Rubrivivax gelatinosus IL144: one gene and its partner. Each later gene encodes a partner of the first gene's protein in a complex. Links are inferred from orthologs where the notes say so. Each region holds a gene or a part of one and is shown in the gene's direction. Other genes may lie near its edges. The genes, in order: RGE_RS16520 and uvrB.

Region 1 (5,802 bases):
CATCGCCGACATCGTGCTCGGCCTGCGCCGCCCCGACGGCCGCCAGCTCTGGGCGCTGTGCAACGCCGTGCCGCTGCACGACGGCGACGGCCGGCTCGAGTCGATCGTCGTCGCCTTCGCCGACATCACCGCGCGGCGCGAGGCCGAGCGCCTGGAGCGCCGGCTGCGCGACACGCAGAAGATGGAGGCCATCGGCACGCTGGCCGGCGGCATCGCGCACGACTTCAACAACATCCTCGCCGGCATCCTCGGCCGGCTGACGCTGGCGCGCGAGGACGCGGCCGCCTCGCGCCCGGTGCACGAGCACCTGGACCAGGCGATGCAGGCCGGCCTGCGCGCGGTGGCGCTGGTGCGCAAGATCCTCGAGTTCAGCCGCGGCGAGACCGGCGCGATGACGACCCAGCCGGCGGCGCCGGTGGTCGAGGAGACGCTGGGCATGCTGCGCGCGATGGTGCCGCCGGGCGTGCAGCTGCTGGCCGTGCTGCCGGCCGAACCGGTCGCCGTGCGCGTCGACGGCACCCAGCTGCAGCAGGTGCTGCTGAACCTGGCGACCAACGCCTGGCACGCGCTGCCGGTGACCGGCGGCCGCGTGGAAGTCGGGCTCGAGCGCCTCGATGCCACGCAGGTGCGGGCGCTGGGCGAGCCGGCGCTGGCCGAGGGGCCTGTCGCCCACCTCTGGGTGCGCGACGACGGCCACGGCATCGCGCCCGAGGTCATGTCGCGCATCTTCGAGCCCTTCTACACGACCAAGCCGGTGGGCAAGGGCACCGGGCTGGGCCTGTCGGTGGTGCACGGCATCGTGCAGGCGCATGGCGGCGCGATCCGCGTCGACAGCCGGCCCGGCCAGGGCAGCACCTTCCACGTCTACCTGCCGTCGCCCGAGGCGCCCGAGCCGGCACCACCGCCGGCGGCCGGCGAGACGGCGGCACCGCGGCCGGTGGCGTCGGGCGCGCACGTGCTGCTCGTCGACGACGACCCGATCGTCGCCGCGGTGCACGGCCAGCTGCTGCGCCGCGCCGGATACCGGGTGCAGGTCTGCGACTCGGGCCGCGAGGCGCTGGCGCTGCTGGAGCGCTCGCCGACCGCCTTCGACGCCGTCGTCACCGACCACAACATGCCCGACACCTCGGGCATCGAGCTGGCGCGCCGCATCGCCGAGGCGGCGCCGCGGCTGCCGGTGCTGCTGTGCTCGGGTTTCGTCGACGACGCGCTGCACGCCCAGGCCGCGGCGGTCGGCGTGCGCGTCGTCGTGCCCAAGGAGGACGCCTACGAACGCCTGGCGCCGGCGCTGGCCGCGGTGCTGGCCGAAGGGGGCGGCTCCTAGAATCCCGGGATGCATCTCCAAGACGCGCAGCTGCTGCGCAACCTGAATCCCGAACAGCTCGCCGCCGTCACGCTGCCGGCCGAACCGGCGCTGATCCTTGCCGGTGCCGGCTCCGGCAAGACGCGCGTGCTGACCACGCGCATCGCCTGGCTGCTGGCCACCAACCAGGTCTCGCCGGGCGGCGTGCTCGCCGTCACCTTCACCAACAAGGCCGCCAAGGAGATGCTGACGCGGCTGGGCACGATGCTGCCGTTTGCCGTGCGCGGCATGTGGATCGGCACCTTCCACGGCCTGTGCAACCGCCTGCTGCGCGCGCACTGGAAGGCCGCAGGGCTGCCGCAGAGCTTCCAGATCCTCGACAGCGCCGACCAGCTCTCGGCCGTCAAGCGTGTCGTCAAGGCGATGAACCTCGACGAGGAGCGCTTCGTGCCCAAGCAGGTGGCGTGGTTCATCGCCGGGCAGAAGGAAGAGGGCCGCCGGCCGGCCGCCGTCGAGGCCTTCGACGAGCACACGCGCAAGCTCGTGCAGGTCTACGAGGCCTACGAGGAGCAGTGCCGGCGTGAAGGCGTGGTCGATTTCGCCGAGCTGATGCTGCGCAGCTACGAGCTGCTGCGCGACGACGACGCGCTGCGCGAGCACTACCGCCGCCGCTTCGGCCATGTGCTCGTCGACGAGTTCCAGGACACCAACCGGCTGCAGTACGCCTGGCTGAAGATGTTCGCGCCGCCGGGCGCCCAGGGCCAGGGCGTGTTCGCCGTCGGCGACGACGACCAGAGCATCTACGCCTTCCGCGGCGCGCGCGTCGGCAACATGGCCGACTTCGAGCGCGAGTACCGCGTCAAGAGCGTCATCAAGCTCGAGCAGAACTACCGCTCGTTCGGCAACATCCTCGACGCCGCCAACGCGCTGATCGCGCACAACTCGCAGCGCCTGGGCAAGAACCTGCGCACCGACGCCGGCCCCGGCGAGCCGATCCGCGTGCAGGAGGCGCCCAGCGACTACGCCGAGGCCCAGTGGCTGCTGGAGGAAGCGCGCGAGCTGCACCGCGGCGGCCTGGCGCGCAGCGAGATCGCCGTGCTCTACCGCAGCAACGCGCAGAGCCGGGTCATCGAGAGCGCGCTGTTCAACGCCGGCATTCCGTACCGCGTCTACGGCGGCCTGCGCTTCTTCGAGCGCGCCGAGGTCAAGCACGCGCTGGCCTATCTGCGGCTGCTGGAGAACCTCGACGACGACACCAGCTTCCTGCGCGTCGTGAACTTCCCGGCGCGCGGCATCGGCGCGCGTTCGATCGAGCAGCTGCAGGACGCGGCGCGCGCCAGCGGCCGCAGCCTGGCGCAGAGCGTCGGCGCGGTGCCGGGCAAGGCCGGCATCAACCTGCAGGGCTTCGTGCACAAGCTCGACGCGATGCGCAGCGCCACCCAGGGGCTGACGCTGCGCGAGATCATCGAGCACGTCGTGCACGAGAGCGGGCTGCTGGACTTCTACCGCACCGAGAAGGAAGGCCAGGACCGCATCGAGAACCTGCAGGAACTGGTCAACGCCGCCGAGAGCTTCGTGACCCAGGAAGGTTTCGGCAAGGACGCGGTGGCGCTGCCGCTGGACGAGCACGGCCCCGGCACGCTGGCCGGCGGCGGCGAGGCGCCGCTGCCCGCGCCCGACGCCGAGACCGGCGAGATCGTCTCGCCGCTGGCGGCCTTCCTGACGCACGCCTCGCTGGAGGCCGGCGACAACCAGGCCCAGGCCGGCACCGACGCCGTGCAGCTGATGACGGTGCACTCGGCCAAGGGGCTGGAGTTCGACGCCGTGTTCATCACCGGCATCGAGGAAGGCCTGTTCCCGCACGAGCAGTCGCTGTCCGACGCCGACGGCGTCGAGGAGGAGCGGCGGCTGATGTACGTCGCGATCACGCGCGCCAGGAAGCGCCTGTACCTGAGCTTCAGCCAGACGCGCATGCTGCACGGCCAGACGCGCTACAACGTCAAGAGCCGCTTCTTCGACGAGCTGCCCGAAGGCGCGCTGAAGTGGCTGACGCCGCGCCAGCAGGGCTTCGGCTCGGGCTACGCGCGCGAGTACCGCCAGGCCTGGGACCGCGGCCAGGGGCTGTCGGGCATCGTCGGCGCCGGGCGCGTCGAGCGCGCCGAGCCCTGGCAGCAGCCGGTGCCGTTCACGCCCAAGGCGCCGCCCGCGCCGGCCGGCCAGGCGCCGCTGCGCACCGGCCAGGCGGTGTTCCACACCAAGTTCGGCGAGGGCGTGGTCGTCACGCTCGAAGGCAGCGGCGAGGACGCCCGCGCCCAGGTGCGCTTCGGCCGCCACGGCGTCAAGTGGCTGCTGCTGGCGATGGCCAAGCTGACGCCGATCGAGTGACCGGCAGGGTGCCGGCGGGGCGGTCTCAGACCGGCTCGACCGGCGGCCGCACCGCGTCGGCGCCGCCGAAGCTGTCGTTGAAGGTGAACAGCAGCGAGACGTAGAACACGGTCGAGAACAGCAGGCCGGCCGGCAGCGCCAGCATCGAGGCCGCGCTGTGCGCGCCGAGCAGCGAGAAGACCAGCGCCGCGACGATGCCGAAGACCGTCGCGACGACGAACCAGGCCAGGCCGTAGACGAGGAACGCGCCCTTGCAGCGCCAGACCGCCAGCGTGCTGGAGAACAGCGACTGCGCGACGCCCTGGCGGCCCCAGTGCACCAGTGCCGGCGCGTGCCAGAACGGCACCGACAGCAGCGAGCCCAGCACCAGGCCGAGGAAGGCCGCGGCGGTGACGCCGGGTTCGTCCATCAGCGCGTCCAGTTCCTCCTGCGGCACGTTGCCCTGGGCCATCAGCGCCTGCAGGCGCTGCATCGCGCCGCCGGAGACCAGGTCGCAGGCGACGAGGATGCCGATCGCGCACAGCCCGTACAGCGCGCACAGCACCAGCAGCGAGGTGCGGCGCTTGGCGTCGCCCTTCAGCGGCTCGATGAACTGCGCCGGCGTCACCGGCCCGCCGAGCAGCGCCGACTGCGACGCGACCATGAAGCCCAGCGACAGCATCGGCAGCGACATCATCTGCAGCACGCCGCCGAGGATGGGCACCAGCGACACCGCGAGCGCGGCGAACAGGAACACGGCGAACAGCGCCGTGAAGGCCAGCGGGCGGCGGGCGTAGAGCGCGAAGGCGTCGCGCAGCCAGCGCGCGCCGCGCGCCGGTTCCACCGTCTTCAGTTGCAGCGGCATGCTGGGGGACTCAGGGGCTGGGCGTGGCCGGCGGGTGCCACGGGTTGTCGATGCGGTCGCGCAGCAGGCGTTCGAAATGCGCCGGGTCCTTGGGCTGCAGCAGCGCGGCGTCCCGCGGCAGGTGCCAGTCGCGCAGCCGCGACAGCCAGAAGCGCAAGGCCGCGGCGCGCAGCAGGCCCGGCATCAGCCGGATCTCGGCGTGCGTGAGCGGGCGCACCGCCTGGTAGGCGGCCATGAAGGCGAGCGCACGTTCCTCGTCGAGGCTGGCGGTCGTCAGGTCGGCGCACCAGTCGTTGAGGCAGACGGCGATGTCGAACAGCAGCGTGTCGGTGCCGGCGAAGTAATAGTCGAAGAAGCCGCACAGGCGGTCCTCGCCGGCGGTCTCGTCGAACATCACGTTGTCGCGGAACAGGTCGGCGTGGATCGCGCCGCGCGGCAGCGAGCGTCCGGCGGCCGAGGCCGCGAGCTGTTGCTGGAAGGCGAGTTCGTCCTGCAGCAGCGCGGCCTGCGCGGCGTCGACAAAGGGCAGCACCTCGGGCACCGTGGCCGCCCACCAGTCCAGGCCGCGCAGATGCGGCTGCTCGACCGGCAGGTCGGCGACGGCGAGGTGGGCGCGGGCCAGCATCTCGCCGACCTGGGCGCAGTGCGGCGCCTCGGGCGAGAGCCGGTGGCTGCCCGGCAGCCGCGTCACCACCGCCGCCGGCTTGCCGGCCAGCGTGTGCAGCAGGCCGCCGTCGGCGTCGGCCTGCGGCGCCGGCACCGGGATGCCGTGCTGCGCCAGGTGCTGCATCAGCGCCAGGTAGTAGGGCAGCTCGTCGCGCGACAGGCGCTCGAACAGCGTCACGACCCACTGGCCGCGCGCCGTCGTCGCGTAGTAGTTGGTGTTCTCGATGCCCGAGCGGATGCCGCGCAGGTCGGTCAGCGCGTCCAGGCCCAGGCGGCGGAGCAGGGCATCGGCTTCGGCGAAGCCGACTTCGGTGTAGACGGCCACTTCAGGCTCCCGCGTGGCCGGCTGCTGCGCCGGCGTGCGTCACGGTGCCCACGGTCAGAACGAGAGCATGTGCCAGAGGCGCTGGCCCGACAGGTCGCCGGGCTGCGACGGATCGCGCGCGCCGCTGGACGGCACGATCTCGTAGGGCTTCACGCCCGGCACCTTGCTGCGCACGGTGATGCTCTGCGTCTGGCCGCGCACCTTGAGTTCCTCGATGCGCACGTTGTCGTCCTCGGACACCTGGCGCTGCACGGCCGCTTCGGGCACGCGTGACGCGGG
Region 2 (5,692 bases), 2.0 Mb from region 1 along the record:
GCGCGAACGGCGACAGCGGGTGGTCGTAGAGCTTGGCGGTGGCGGCCGCGAACTCCGCGAACGGCGCCATCAGCGCGCGTTGCGTCTCGTACAGGTGGTACAGCATGCTCGTCTCCCGTCCTCGCCGGCCGCATTGTGCGGTGCAGCAATATTAGTCGGTCAACGAGCATCCTGCCGCGCAAAGCGGCCGGTGAAAACGCGGAAAACGCTCGGGTTCCGGCCGGTTGTCACCGGCCGGAGGGACTTCAGGCGACCTTGGCGATCGCCGCGGCGACGGCGTCGAGGTTCTTGCTGTTGAGCGCGGCGACGCAGATGCGGCCCGAATCGACGCCGTAGACGCCGAATTCGCTGCGCAGGCGCTGCATCTGCTCGGCCGACAGGCCCGAGTAGCTGAACATGCCCTTCTGGCGCGTGATGTAGGACAGGTCGCCCGGCACGCCGGCGGCGGCCAGCTTCTCGACCAGCGAGGCGCGCATCGCGCGGATGCGCAGCCGCATGCCGGCCAGCTCCTCTTCCCACTGCGCGCGCAGCGCCGGCGTCGTCAGCACGGTGGCCACGAGCTGGGCGCCGAAAGTCGGCGGGTTGGAGTAGTTGGTGCGGATGACGATCTTCAGCTGCGACAGCACGCGCGTGGTCTCGTCGCGGTCGGCGCAGACGACGCTGAGCGCGCCGACACGTTCGCCGTAGAGCGAGAAGCTCTTGGAGAACGAGGTCGAGACGAGGAACTGCAGGCCGCTGGCGACGAACTGGCCGATGACCGCGCCGTCCTCGGCGATGCCTTCGCCGAAGCCCTGGTAGGCCATGTCGAGGAAAGGCACGAGGCCGGCGGCCTGGCAGGCGGCGACGACTTCGGTCCACTGCGCCGGCGTCAGGTCGCAGCCGGTCGGGTTGTGGCAGCAGGCGTGCAGCACGACGATGGTGCCGGCCGGCGCGGCCTTCAGCGCGGCGAGCATGGCGTCGAAGCGGATGCCGCGCGTCGGCGCGTCGTAGTACGGGTAGGTCGAGACCTCGAAGCCGGCGTTGGTGAACAGCGCGCGGTGGTTTTCCCAGCTCGGGTCGCTGATCAGCACGCGTGCGCCCGGGTTCAGCTTCTTCAGCAGGTCGGCGCCGACCTTCAGCCCGCCGGTGCCGCCCAGCGCCTGCACGGTGGCCACACGGCCGGCCCGCAGCACCTCGCTGCCGGCGCCGAAGACGAGGCCCTGAACCGCCTTGTCGTAGGCGGCGATGCCGTCGATCGGCAGGTAGCCCTTGGGCTTGCTCGCTTCCAGCAGCTGCTTCTCGGCGGCGGCGACGCAGTCCAGCACCGGCAGCTTGCCGTTGTCGTCGAAGTAGACGCCGACACCCAGGTTCACCTTGGCCGGGTTCGGGTCGGCGGCGAACTGTTCGTTGAGACCGAGGATCGGGTCGCGCGGAGCCATCTGGACGGCGGCGAACACGGAGGCGGACATGGCGGTTTCCTGAGGAGTGGCGGGGGAGGAAAGCGGATCCGGCAGGGAGCCCGCGGCTGCGTTACCCTCTGCGGTTGCCCTCGAATTCTAGATGTCCGCCACCAGGTTTCCCCGATGACCGAAGACACCGACGTCGCGACGGAGCTCGCCCGGGGCGAGTTCGTCACATTTGCCGATTCCCCGTTCCAGCTCTTCCAGCCGTATCCGCCGGCCGGTGACCAGCCGGCCGCGATCGAGCAGCTCGTCGACGGCGTGGGCGACGGCCTCGCCTACCAGACGCTGCTCGGCGTCACCGGCTCGGGCAAGACCTTCACGATGGCCAACGTCATCGCCCGGCTGGGCCGGCCGGCGATCGTCTTCGCGCCGAACAAGACGCTGGCCGCGCAGCTGTACAGCGAGTTCCGCGAGTTCTTCCCGAAGAACGCCGTCGAGTACTTCGTCAGCTACTACGACTACTACCAGCCCGAGGCCTACGTGCCGCAGCGCGACCTGTTCATCGAGAAGGACAGCGCGATCAACGAGCACATCGAGCAGATGCGGCTGTCGGCGACCAAGAGCATCCTCGAGCGCCGCGACGTCATCGTCGTGGCCACCGTCAGCGCGATCTACGGCATCGGCAAGCCCGAGGACTACACGCAGATGCGGCTCATCGTGCGTGTCGGCGACAAGCTGGGCCAGCGCGACGTCATCGCGCGGCTGGTGTCGATGCAGTACACGCGCAACGAGGTCGAGTTCGGCCGCGGCACCTTCCGCGTGCGCGGCGACACGATCGACGTCTTCCCGGCTGAACACAGCGAGCTGGCGCTGCGCATCGAGCTCTTCGACGACGAGATCGAGTCGCTGGCATTGCTGGACCCGCTGACCGGCCGCGTGCGCCAGAAGGTGCCGCGGTTCGTCATCTACCCGTCGAGCCACTACGTGACGCCGCGCGAACAGGTGCTGCGCGCGGTCGACGGCATCAAGGCCGAGCTGCGCGAGCGCGTCGACTTCTTCGTCAAGAACGGCAAGCTCGTCGAGGCCCAGCGCGTCGAGCAGCGCACGCGCTTCGACGTCGAGATGCTGCAGGAGGTCGGGCACTGCAAGGGCATCGAGAACTACACCCGCCATCTGTCGGGCGCCGCGCCCGGCGAGCCGCCGTCGACGCTGGTGGACTACCTGCCGCGCGACGCGATCATGTTCCTCGACGAGAGCCACGTGCTGATCGGCCAGCTCGGCGGCATGTACAACGGCGACCGCGCGCGCAAGACGACGCTGGTGGAGTACGGTTTCCGCCTGCCCAGCGCGCTGGACAACCGGCCGCTGCGCTTCGAGGAGTTCGAGCGCCGCATGCGCCAGGCGGTGTTCGTCACCGCGACGCCGGCCGACTACGAGAAGACGCATTCCGGCCAGGTCGTCGAGCAGGTGGTGCGCCCGACCGGCCTCGTCGACCCCGAGGTCGAGGTGCGCCCGGCCTCGACCCAGGTCGACGACGTGCTGCAGGAGATCCGCGAGCGGGTCGACGTCAACGAGCGCGTGCTGATCACGACGCTGACCAAGCGCATGGCCGAGCAGCTCACCGACTACCTGTCGGACAACGGCGTCAAGGTGCGCTACCTGCACAGCGACATCGACACCGTCGAACGTGTCGAGATCCTGCGCGACCTGCGGCTGGGCTCGTTCGACGTGCTGGTCGGCATCAACCTGCTGCGCGAAGGCCTGGACCTGCCCGAGGTGAGCCTGGTGGCCATCCTCGACGCCGACAAGGAAGGTTTTTTGCGCGCCGAACGCAGCCTGATCCAGACCATCGGCCGCGCGGCGCGCAACGCGCGCGGCAAGGCCATCCTCTATGCCGACAGGATCACCGAGTCGATGCGCCGCGCGATCGACGAGACCGAGCGCCGGCGCGCCAAGCAGATCGCGCACAACGAGGCGATGGGCATCGTGCCGCGCACCGTCAACAAGAAGATCCGCGACCTGATCGACGGCGTCGTCAGCGACAAGACGGCCAAGGACGAGGTCCAGGCGGCGCAGGCCGCGGCCGAGGTCGAGGCGATGTCCGAGAAGGATCTGGGCAAGCGCATCAAGGCGCTGGAGAAACAGATGCTCGAACACGCGCGCAACCTCGAGTTCGAGAAGGCGGCGCGCGTGCGCGACCAGCTCGCGCTGCTGCGCGAGCAGGCGTTCGGCTCGGGAGGCCATGACGTCAACGTGGTTCCGCTTGACGCGGCGCGCGGAGGCGCTCGATGAACGCGTCGCCGAGCAGCATCTTGTTGATCTGCATGGGAAACATATGCCGCTCGCCGAGCGCCGAAGGCGTGCTGCGCGCCAAGCTCGAGGCTGCCGGACTGGGGCGGCAGGTGCGGGTCGACTCCGCCGGAACGCTCGGATATCACGCCGGTGAGGCGCCGGACCCACGCGCTGTTCGCCACGCGGCCGCGCGGGGTTACGATCTCACCCGGCTGCGGGCCCGGAAGGTCGAGCGCGAGGACTTCTCGCGATTCGACTGGATCCTCGGGATGGACGAGGACAACCTGGCCCGGCTGAGGCAGATCGCGCCCGACGACGCCCGCGCCGACCTCGGGTTGCTCATGGATCACGCCCTGCGCCATGCAGGCGTGCGCGAGGTGCCCGACCCCTATTACGGGTCGGCGGCAGGGTTCGAACGTGTGCTCGACCTGATCGAGGACGCGTGTGACGGGATCGTGGCCCGCCTGCTGCGCGCGCAGTCGACGTGACGGCGCCGCAAAGCTTGACCAAATTGGTTGGTCTCAGCTATACTTGAGCAATCTAGTCGGGATCGCTCTACGGGGAAACCCGCGGTCGCCGACGCCTTCCGTAAGGAGACATCCATGAGACTGACCACCAAAGGCCGCTTCGCCGTCACCGCGATGATCGACCTCGCGCTGCGCTCGCACAGCGGCCCGGTGGCGCTGGCAGCCATCAGCCAGCGGCAGCAGATTTCGCTGTCCTACCTGGAGCAGCTGTTCGGCAAGCTGCGCCGCCACGAACTCGTGGAGAGCACGCGCGGCCCGGGCGGCGGCTACTCGCTGGGCCGTCCGGCCGACGAGATCACCGTCGCCGACATCATCGTCGCCGTCGACGAGCCGATCGACGCCACCGGCTGCGGCGGCAAGGAAAACTGCCACGGCGAAGACGGCGGCCGCTGCATGACGCACGACCTCTGGGCGAGCCTGAACAACAAGATGATCGAGTACCTCGACTCGATCTCGCTGAAGAAGCTCGTCGACGAGCAGATCGCCAAGGGCGTCTCGGTCGAGGAAGCGCCGATCAAGCGCGCGATCTCCTCGCAGCCGGTCGTCAAGCCGATCAAGGTCACCGCGCCGAACTCGGTCTTCGCGTTCGGCAGTTCCTTCACCAAGTAAGCGACATGACTCCGCATTTCCCGATCTACATGGATTACGGCGCGACGACGCCGGTGGACCCGCGCGTCGTCGACGTGATGATCCCGTGGCTGCGCGAACACTTCGGCAACCCGGCGTCTCGCAGTCACGCCTGGGGCTGGGAAGCGGAAGAGGCGGTGGAGAAGGCGCGTGCCCAGGTCGCTTCGCTGATCAAGGCCGACCCGCGCGAGATCGTCTGGACCTCGGGTGCCACCGAGAGCAACAACCTCGCGATCAAGGGCGCGGCGCACTTCTACGCCTCGCGCGGCAAGCACCTGATCACCGTGAAGACCGAGCACAAGGCGGTGCTCGACACGATGCGCGAGCTGGAGCGCCAGGGCTTCGAGGTGACCTATCTCGACGTGCGCGAGGACGGCCTGCTCGACCTGGAGCGCTTCAAGGCGGCGCTGCGTCCGGACACGATCCTCGTGTCGGTCATGTTCGTGAACAACGAGATCGGCGTGATCCAGGACATCCCGGAGATCGGCCGCATCTGCCGCGAGCGCGGGATCATCTTCCACGTCGATGCCGCGCAGGCCACCGGCAAGGTCGCCATCGACATGGGCACGCTGCCGGTCGACCTGATGAGCCTGGCCTCGCACAAGACCTACGGTCCCAAGGGCATCGGCGCGCTGTACGTGCGCCGCAAGCCGCGCGTGCGCCTGGAAGCCCAGATGCACGGCGGCGGCCACGAGCGCGGCATGCGCTCGGGCACGCTGCCGACGCACCAGATCGTCGGCATGGGCGAGGCCTTCGCGATCGCCGAGGCCGAGATGGGCACCGAGAGCGAGCGCATCCGCATGCTGCAGAAGCGGCTGCTGGACGGCATCGCCGACATCGAGCAGGTCTTCATCAACGGCGACC

Evidence for each region.
Region 2: the proteins of RGE_RS16520 (region 1) and uvrB are in contact, whole or in part, in a crystal structure (PDB 7EGT), measured with the Thermus thermophilus proteins. The link is inferred for Rubrivivax gelatinosus IL144 from one-to-one orthologs. Residues at the interface, in WP_096412145.1 of Thermus thermophilus: His654, Arg656, Phe657, Gln666, Asp668, Glu669, Lys680, Arg681, Leu682, Ser683, Lys685, Tyr686, Ala687; in WP_096411307.1 of Thermus thermophilus: Glu23, Leu25, Arg26, Asp27, Gly28, Glu29, Arg30, Phe31, Arg55, Glu326, Asp327, Phe328, Glu379, Ser382, Gln383, His398, Gly400, Arg401.

The regions. Positions count from the first base shown.
Region 1 is NC_017075.1:3,617,456-3,623,257, reverse strand. Bases 975-4,010 are described here. They hold RGE_RS16520 (UvrD-helicase domain-containing protein), read left to right. Parts: upstream 975-1,333; coding sequence 1,334-3,688; downstream 3,689-4,010. Other genes in these bases: RGE_RS16515 (BPSS1780 family membrane protein), read right to left, coding at 3,714-4,010; RGE_RS16525 (PAS domain-containing protein), read left to right, coding at 975-1,324. Also shown: more of RGE_RS16525, read left to right, coding at 1-974; more of RGE_RS16515, read right to left, coding at 4,011-4,532; RGE_RS16510 (homoserine kinase), read right to left, coding at 4,543-5,523; RGE_RS16505 (hypothetical protein), read right to left, coding at 5,578-5,802. UniProt on the Escherichia coli protein: A helicase with DNA-dependent ATPase activity. Unwinds DNA duplexes with 3'-5' polarity. Translocates on single-stranded DNA with 3'-5' polarity. Initiates unwinding more efficiently from a nicked substrate than double-stranded DNA.
Region 2 is NC_017075.1:1,578,008-1,583,699, forward strand. The notes cover bases 1,193-4,118. They hold uvrB (excinuclease ABC subunit UvrB), read left to right. Parts: upstream 1,193-1,562; coding sequence 1,563-3,674; downstream 3,675-4,118. Other genes in these bases: RGE_RS07555 (amino acid aminotransferase), read right to left, coding at 1,193-1,448; RGE_RS07565 (low molecular weight protein-tyrosine-phosphatase), read left to right, coding at 3,671-4,118. In the rest of the region: RGE_RS07550 (polyhydroxyalkanoate depolymerase), read right to left, coding at 1-106; more of RGE_RS07555, read right to left, coding at 246-1,192; more of RGE_RS07565, read left to right, coding at 4,119-4,162; Fe-S cluster assembly transcriptional regulator IscR, read left to right, coding at 4,277-4,810; RGE_RS07575 (IscS subfamily cysteine desulfurase), read left to right, coding at 4,816-5,692. UniProt on the Escherichia coli protein: The UvrABC repair system catalyzes the recognition and processing of DNA lesions. A damage recognition complex composed of 2 UvrA and 2 UvrB subunits scans DNA for abnormalities.